DNA from 2 places in the Kitasatospora sp. NPDC048286 genome. Region 2 is predicted to be linked to the other one. Evidence: riboswitches for the same ligand, from Rfam matches in the RefSeq annotation. Region 2 holds a riboswitch; the other holds the start of a gene.
The links. A riboswitch is a leader RNA that binds a small molecule or an ion and turns the genes downstream of it on or off. The one in region 2 is predicted to bind cyclic di-AMP.

Region 1: linked by a shared signal. The riboswitch ahead of ACGF13_RS14905 (transglycosylase family protein) and the one ahead of ACGF13_RS31935 (M23 family metallopeptidase) in region 2 are both predicted to bind cyclic di-AMP.

What each region holds. Positions count from the first base shown of each region.
Region 1 is NZ_JBICZE010000005.1:527,106-531,310, reverse strand. Features, by position in the region: gene ACGF13_RS14910 (cytochrome P450) at 1-1,241, shown strand, start outside; cyclic di-AMP (ydaO/yuaA leader) riboswitch at 1,462-1,628, shown strand; gene ACGF13_RS14905 (transglycosylase family protein) at 1,634-2,539, shown strand; gene eno (phosphopyruvate hydratase) at 2,880-4,166, shown strand.
Region 2 is NZ_JBICZE010000015.1:216,413-220,617, reverse strand. Features, by position in the region: gene ACGF13_RS31945 (GNAT family N-acetyltransferase) at 1-337, opposite strand, end outside; gene ACGF13_RS31940 (hypothetical protein) at 380-1,255, shown strand; gene ACGF13_RS31935 (M23 family metallopeptidase) at 1,316-2,164, opposite strand; cyclic di-AMP (ydaO/yuaA leader) riboswitch at 2,177-2,335, opposite strand; gene ACGF13_RS31930 (YiaA/YiaB family inner membrane protein) at 2,531-2,821, shown strand; gene ACGF13_RS31925 (alpha/beta fold hydrolase) at 2,965-3,792, shown strand; gene ACGF13_RS31920 (TetR/AcrR family transcriptional regulator) at 3,912-4,205, shown strand, end outside.

The sequences.
Region 1 (4,205 bases), on a different contig from region 2:
TGCGCGAGCACGCCCCGGTGCACCGCACCACCCTGCCGAGCGGGGTGGAGGCCTGGCTGGTGACCAGGTACGCCGACGCCCGGCAGGCGCTCGCGGACAGCCGGCTGTCGAAGAACCCGGCGCACCACAGCGAGCAGGCGCACCGCACCGGCCGGGTGGGCATCCCGGGGGAGCGGCAGGCGGACCTGATGACCCACCTGCTGAACATCGACCCGCCGGACCACACCCGGCTGCGCCGCCTGGTGTCGAAGGCGTTCACGCCGCGCCGGGTGGCCGAGTTCGAGCCGCGGGTGCAGCAGCTCACCGACCGGCTGATCGACGGCTTCGCGCAGCGCGGCTCGGCGGACCTGATCCACGAGTTCGCCTTCCCGCTCCCCATCTACGCGATCTGCGACATGCTCGGGGTGCCGGCCGAGGACCAGGACGACTTCCGCGACTGGGCCGGGATGATGCTGCGACACACGAAGCCGGGGCAAGGCGGCGGCCAGCGCGGCGGCGTGGGGCGGGCGGTGAAGCGGATGCGGGCGTACCTGCTGGAGCTGATCCACCGCAAGCGCGCGGACCTCGGGGACGACCTGATCTCCGGTCTGATCCGGGCCAGTGACCACGGTGAGCACCTGACGGAGAACGAGGCCGCGGCGATGGCCTTCATCCTCCTGTTCGCGGGCTTCGAGACGACCGTGAACCTGATCGGCAACGGCACGTACGCGCTGCTGCGCAACCCGGACCAGCGCCGGCTGCTGCAGGAGTCGGTGGCGCGCGGGGAGAGCGCGCTGCTGGAGACCGGGATCGAGGAACTCCTGCGCTACGACGGGCCGGTGGAGCTGGCGACCTGGCGGTTCGCGACCCGTCCGCTGACCATCGGCGGGGTGGACATCCCGGTCGGCGACCCGGTGCTGGTGGTGCTGGCCGCGGCGGACCGCGACCCGGCCCGGTTCGCCGCCGAGAACACCCTGGACCTGGCCCGTGCGGACAATCCCCACCTGGGCTTCGGGCACGGCATCCACTACTGCATCGGCGCTCCGCTCGCCCGGTTGGAGGGGCGTGCGGCGCTGGCCTCGCTGCTTTCCCGGCTGCCCGATCTGCGGCTCGCGGAAAGCCCGGACGCCCTGCGCTGGCGCGGTGGCCTGATCATGCGTGGGCTGCGCGAACTACCGGTGGAATTCAGTCCGGAGGGCCGCTCTCCGCATACCCCTCCGTACACCCCTTCGCAGGCCTCTCCAACGCCTCCGACCTGCTGAGATCACGCTGACGGGACGTCGCCGATCGCCCGCCGACGTGGGTGTGAACACCCATCAATCCGGACATAACACCGCCGTTGGTAGGCGATCGAACACGGGCCGTAATTGTCGTGTGATATCGACGATATGAGCTTGTGATTGTCCTGATGATCTGTCTACTCTCCCTGGAGTTCGCAGCTGCGGACCTCGTGCGCGGAACGCCGAATCCTGCCCGCCGCGCCCGGGAAACCGACCAGACCCTGGGCAGGGGCGGGGGAACCAGGTTTGTTGCCGTCTCCCACGGCTTGGGGTGAAGCCGCCCGAGCGGAATCGTTTCCGCGTACGGCGGCCGGGCCACCTCCCGGTCCGAACCCGACAGCTCACCTCGCAGGCGTGCGGAGAGGGACCTCTTCATGCTGTTCGTTGGAACTGGCCGTCACCGTCGTCGCACCCAAGCCGAGAAGGCCATCGCCGTCGCCGGTGTGGCCGGCGTCGGACTCGCGATGCCGCTCCTCACCGCCACCGGCGCCTCCGCCGCCCCGGCCTCCACCTGGGACGCCGTCGCCCAGTGCGAGAGCGGCGGCAACTGGGGCATCAACACCGGCAACGGCTTCTACGGCGGCCTCCAGTTCACCTCCAGCACCTGGAAGGCGTACGGCGGCACCGCCTACGCGTCGCAGGCCAACCAGGCCAGCAAGGCCCAGCAGATCTCGGTCGCCGAGAAGGTGCTGGCCTCGCAGGGGCCGGGCGCCTGGCCGGTCTGCTCCCAGAAGGCGGGTCTGACCAAGGGCGGCGCCGCGGCCGTGGTCGACACCTCCTCGGACGCCAAGCCGCAGTCCGCCCCCAAGCAGCAGACCCCGAAGCCCGCCGCCAAGCCGGCCGAGAAGCCGGCCGCGCAGCAGCCCGCCGCCCAGAAGCCGGTCCAGAAGCCCGCCGCGCAGCCGGTCCAGCAGGCCGCCCCGCAGCAGCAGGCGCAGCCGCAGACCCCGGGCTTCTCCGGCAAGGCCGGCTGGGACGCCGACGCCAAGGTGTTCTGGTACCAGAACAACGGCGCCTGGTACTGGACCAGCCACCAGAGCGTCTACCAGCAGTACGCCGGCCAGGCCGCCGCCCAGCCGCAGTACGCTCCGCTCGCCGCCCAGCAGGCCCCGCAGGCCGCCGGCCACGACTACACCGTCCGCGCCGGGGACACCCTGTCGACCATCGCCGCCGCCCAGGGCGTGTCCGGCGGCTGGCACGCGCTGTACGACCAGAACCACGCCACCGTCGGCGGCGACCCGAACCTGATCATGCCCGGCCAGGTGCTGCACCTCGGCTGAGCCGTCGCACCGGCCGTCACCCGACGCCGTCGTCGCACCGGCCGTCACCCGACGCCGTCGTCACCCCCGTCGTGACCCGACGCCGGTGCCGCTCCGCCCGCCGTCCGAAGGGGACCGGTCCTACCGGTCCCCTTCGTCCGCATTCGCCCGCTCCGGTGGGACAAGCTGGGACAAGCAGGTGAACTACCGGTGGGTAGTGGGGCCACACGCTGAGACGGGACCGAGGCGGACGTGGCCCCGGGAGCCCGGGCGGTTAGGCTCTGGTCGTAACGACTCCGCAATCGTCCTGCTGACAGCACCCACCGTCAGACCGGACCCTGCTTCCGCAAGGAGATGCCTCGTGCCGTCCATCGATGTCGTCGTAGCCCGTGAGATCCTCGACTCGCGCGGCAACCCCACGGTCGAGGTCGAGGTCGGCCTCGACGACGGCAGCACGGGTCGTGCCGCCGTCCCGTCGGGTGCCTCCACCGGTGCCTTCGAGGCGCTGGAGCTGCGCGACGGCGACAAGAACCGCTACTTCGGCAAGGGCGTCGAGAAGGCCGTCCTGGCCGTCATCGAGCAGATCGGCCCGGAGCTGGTCGGCTACGACGCCACCGAGCAGCGCCTGATCGACCAGGCCATGCTGGACCTGGACGCCACCCCGGACAAGTCCTCGCTCGGCGCCAACGCCATCCTGGGCGTCTCGCTGGCCGTCGCGCACGCCGCCTCCGAGGCCAGCGACCTGCCGCTGTTCCGCTACCTGGGCGGCCCGAACGCGCACGTCCTGCCCGTCCCGATGATGAACATCCTCAACGGTGGGTCGCACGCCGACTCCAACGTCGACATCCAGGAGTTCATGATCGCCCCGATCGGCGCGGAGTCCTTCTCCGAGGCCGTCCGCTGGGGCGTCGAGGTCTACCACACGCTCAAGGGCGTGCTGAAGGAGCGCGGCCTGTCCACCGGTCTGGGCGACGAGGGCGGCTTCGCCCCGAACCTGGACTCCAACCGCGAGGCCCTGGACCTCATCGTCGAGGCCATCCAGAAGGCCGGCTACGTGCCCGGCCGTGACGTCGCGCTGGCCCTGGACGTCGCCTCCTCCGAGTTCTACGAGGACGGCGCCTACCACTTCGAGGGCAAGGAGCTCACCGCCGCCGAGCTCATCGAGTACTACGCCGAGCTGGTCGCCGCCTACCCGCTGGTCTCCATCGAGGACCCGCTGGACGAGTCGGACTGGGACGGCTGGAAGGCCATGACCGAGAAGCTGGGCGACAAGGTCCAGCTGGTCGGCGACGACCTGTTCGTCACCAACCCGGCCCGCCTGGCCCGCGGCATCGAGACCGGCACCGCCAACGCGCTGCTGGTGAAGGTGAACCAGATCGGTTCGCTGACCGAGACCCTGGACGCCGTCGAGCTGGCCCAGCGCAACGGCTACCGCTGCATGATGTCGCACCGCTCCGGCGAGACCGAGGACGTCACCATCGCCGACCTGGCCGTCGCCACCAACTGCGGCCAGATCAAGACCGGTGCCCCGGCCCGCTCCGAGCGCGTCGCCAAGTACAACCAGCTGCTGCGCATCGAGGAGATCCTCGACGACGCCGCCGAGTACGCCGGCCGCGGCGCCTTCCCGCGCTTCCGCTCCGCCGAGTGACCAGCGGATCGGTACGGCGAGCCCGGGGCTGAGCGCTCC
Region 2 (4,205 bases):
GGCCCCAGGACTCGCGGGCCAGCACGCACCCGAGCCAGGCGGCGCGGTGCCCTTCGAGGGTGAGCGAGGCCTGCCCGATCGGCGTCGCGTCGTCCGGCTCCTCGGCGTCGGCGAGCCTGGTGACGGCGAGCCGGTAGGTGTCCCGCTCCTCGGCCATCGCCTCCTCCAGGTAGAGCTCGACCTGGTCGGCGCAGTCCTCCCGGTCGCTCGGCCCGAAGGGCAGGTACCGGGTGACCTCCGGGTCGCCGAACAGCGCGTGCAGCGCGTCCACGTCGCCCTCGGTGTGGTGGTACTCGCGGACGGCCAGTCGCGGGCCGGTGAGTCGTACGGGGACCATGGCTGCCGACCCTATCCCCGCCCGGCGGCTACCGTTCGGACTATGAACGACGAAGACCTGCGGCTCGCCCCGCGCACCAAGGCCGCCGACCTGCTCGCCTGGGCGGCCGAGCAGGGCCGCGCGCCGGTGGCCGAGGGGCCGCTGCGCGCGGTGCTGGCGCTGCTGGAGCTGGGCGAGGGCAGGATGCACGACGGCTGGCCCGAACTGACCTCCGACGCGGTGGAGCACCTGCTCCACGAGCGGCTCCACCTGTACGTCCAACCCGCGCCCGAGGAGGACCCGCTCGCCTACGGCGACGCCGTCCGGCTGCTGGTCGACCACCAGCGGGCGGCCCGCCGGCTGAACGCCAAGCGCCAGGAGCGGCTGCACGAGGAGGCCGAGTGGCAGGGCGAGGTCGCGACCGGGCTGCTGCGCCGCGCCGACCTGGTGACCTGGCCCCGGCTGTACGCGCTGCTGCTGCACGCGCACGGGGCGGACGTCACGGACCCGGAGGCGGTGCGGGAGTGGCTGGCCGGCTTCGGGGAGTTCACCGAGGAGGAGCGGCTGGCGGCGTTCGAGGCGCTGGCGTCGGCCGGCTGGCTGGACGAGCCGGACGAGCGGGGCTGGGGCCCGGCCCGGGTGCTCTCGGTGGGCATGGCCACGGACGGCGCGCGTCGGCTGCTGGAGCAGGGCCTGATGCGGCGCAGCTACCGCAACCTGGCGCAGCTGACCGCGCTGGGACGGCCGATGCCGGACGAGCTGACCGGGGACTTCGGGAGGTTCGAGGAGGCGGCGGTGGACGCGGCGCTCGACCTGTTCGGCGACTGGACGGTGCCGGGGCTGCCGCGGCTGCTGGTGACGGAGTTCCCGGAGCTGGCGCCGGAGCCGGGCCCGGAGGAGATCGACGCGTACCTGGCGCAGCTGCCCGTCGAGGAGTGAGACGCGGCGCGGGAGGCCCCCGGCCCGGGGGCCTCCCGCGGGTGCGTCGGTGCGCGGGTGTCAGGGGTTGAGGCCGCGCTGCTGGAGCCAGGGCTCCGGGTCGACCGGGGCGCCGCCGCCGGGGCGGACCTCCATGTGCAGGTGGGGGCCGGTGACGTTGCCGGTCGCGCCGACCTTGCCGATCTGCTGGCCGGCGGCGACGTTGCCGGAGCCCTTGGTGATCGAGGAGAGGTGGCAGTACCAGATCTCGGTGCCGTCGGGCAGGGTCTCGACGATCCGGTAGCCGTACGAGCCGGCCCAGCCGGCCGAGGTGATGGTGCCCTGGCCGAGCGCGTGGACGGGGGTGCCGGTGTCGGCGGCGAAGTCCAGGCCGGTGTGCAGGTTGGCCCAGTAGCGGGCGCTCTGGCCGTAGTGGGCGGAGAGCCGGTAGTCGTCCACCGGGAGGGTGAGGGCGGCGGCCTTGGCCCGCTCGGCCTCCTCGGCGGCGCGCTTGGCCTCGGCCTCCTTGGCGGCGGCCTTGGCCTCCGCCTCCTGGGCGGCCTGCAGCCGGGCGGTCTCCTCGGCGGCGGTGCGCTGGCTGTCGGCCTGGTGCTGGATGCGGGCGGCGAGCGCGAGGCCGGGGTCGGCGGCGAGGGCGACCGGGGTCTCGTCCGGGACCTCGACGGCGGGGGCGGCGGCCGGGGTCGCCGAGGCGAAGCCGGTGGCGCCCAGCGTGGCGGCTACGGCGGTGACGCCGAGCAGCGGGGAGGCCCCGCGGGTCTGACGCGGCATCCGGTGGCGGTTGGTGTCGGCCTCCGCGGCGAACGCCTCCGGGCCGAAGGCCTCGGGGCCGTCCGGGCCGGGGTGGTCGAGGAGCTGGGTACCGGCTGCGGGGCCGGCCGGGTGTGCCGGGGTGTGCGTCGACGCCACGGAGGCGCGCTCCTTTCCTTCCTTCGCGCCTACCGGGTTAGCTGACGGGTTCGGAGCAGGAAGGTCTCCTACGGCCGGGCCGGAGCCCCGCCGATTCACCCCAAGGAACATGGTTCCCCGGCTCCCTGACCTGCCCGGGGGCGGGTCGGCGGGATTAGGCGACGGCGCACGGTGCCGTCTGGGTACGGCGTTGACAACCGCGCTGCGTTATCAAACGTTAATCCTAGGAGGCTCTGATTCCAAGCCATCCGTTTCGGGCCGCCCGATGGCAGGTGAACGGACGTCAACGAACGGCCCCTCACGCACGGCCCCATCTGAGTACCCCTACTCATGTGCGGCCCGGCCGGGCGGCCGCATCCTGACGCCATGAGCGCACCGATGCAGACCCACACCACGGCCGCGTACCACATCCAGGCCATCCTCTCCTTCGCCCTGTCGGGCATCGCCCTCGCCGCCGGGATCGCCTACCTGCCGGTCGGCGGGTGGACCCGGGCCTTCCTCGGGATCGGCCTCCTCTACACCGTCACCTCCGCGTTCACGCTGGCGAAGGTGGTCCGGGACCGGCAGGAGTCCAGCGAGATGGTCACCCGGGTGGACCAGGCCCGGCTGGAGAAGCTGCTCAGCGAGCACGACCCGTTCAAGGTGGAAGGGGTCTGACCGCACCCGTCCGACCACGCCCCCTTCCCCTGGCCCGTTTCCCCCGGCCCGCCGACCGCTTGACGGCTAAGGCTATTAGCCTTAGCTTTATGGCTATCGGCAGTACCGCCGATGCCCCGCACCCGCGGCCCGAGGAGGACCCCGTGAACGGCACCATCACCCCGAGCACCCAGTACCTGACCGTTCCCGGCGGCCGGATCGCCTTCGACGACACCCGGCAGGGCGACGGCACCCCCGTCGTCCTGCTCCCGGGCATGCTCGACAGCCGGGCCGCGTACCGGCACCTGCGCCCGCTGCTGGTCGCCGCCGGCCACCGGGTCGTCACCATGGACCTGCGGGGCTTCGGCGAATCCTCGATCAGCTGGGACGACTACGGCCCGGCCGCCATCGCCGACGACGTCCTCGCCCTGCTCGACCACCTCGGCATCGAGCGCGCCGTCCTCGCCGGCAACTCGTACACCGGGGCGACGGTCGTGAAGGCCGCCGGGGACGCGCCCGAGCGGGTCGCCGGGATCGTCCTGATCGACGCCTTCGTCGAGAGCCCGCCGCCGGGCGCCCTGATGCGCGGCGTCATGGCCCTGATGGGCACCGCCCTCGTCCACTGGCCGGCCTCCTGGGGCTTCTACCTGCGCCGGATGGCCTTCCCCGGCGCCAAGCCCGCCGACTTCGACGCGTACGTGGACGGGCTGGTCGCCGCGCTGCGCACCCCGGGACGGAAGACCGCCACCCGCGGGTACGTCCACGGCGACTCGGCGCCGGTCGGCTGGACGGCCGCGGTGCGGTGCCCGGCGCTGGTGGTCATGGGCGGCAAGGACCCCGACTTCCCGAAGCCGGAGCTCGTCGCCGACCGGCAGGCCGCCGCGCTCGGCGCGCGGAAGGCGATGATCGAGGGGTCCGGGCACTACCCGATGGCCGACAACCCGGCGGCCACCGCGGACGCCCTGCTGTCGTTCCTCGCCGAACTCGGCTGAGCGCCGCCGCCGCCGACCCCTGCCCACCCCTGACCCTGCCCGACCCGCCGACGTCACCGGCACCCGCCCGGCAGCGCCCGACGTCACCCGACTTCGACCCGTACGGAGAGCCCGAGCCCATGCCCCGCGTAGGACTGACCCCCGACCAGGTCGTCGACCACGCCCTCGCCCTCATCGACGAGCAGGGCGCCGAGGCCCTCACCCTGGCCTCCGTCGCCGCCCGGGCCGGGGTCGCCACCCCCTCGCTGTACAAGCACGTCAGCGGCGGCCTCGCCGAACTGCGGCGGCTGATCGCCGTCCGGGTCACCGGGGAACTGGCCGACCGGCTGGCCGAGGCGGCCGTCGGACGCAGCGGGGACGACGCCGTCTCCGCCGTGCTGCGCGCCTACCACGCGTACGCCACCGAGCACCCG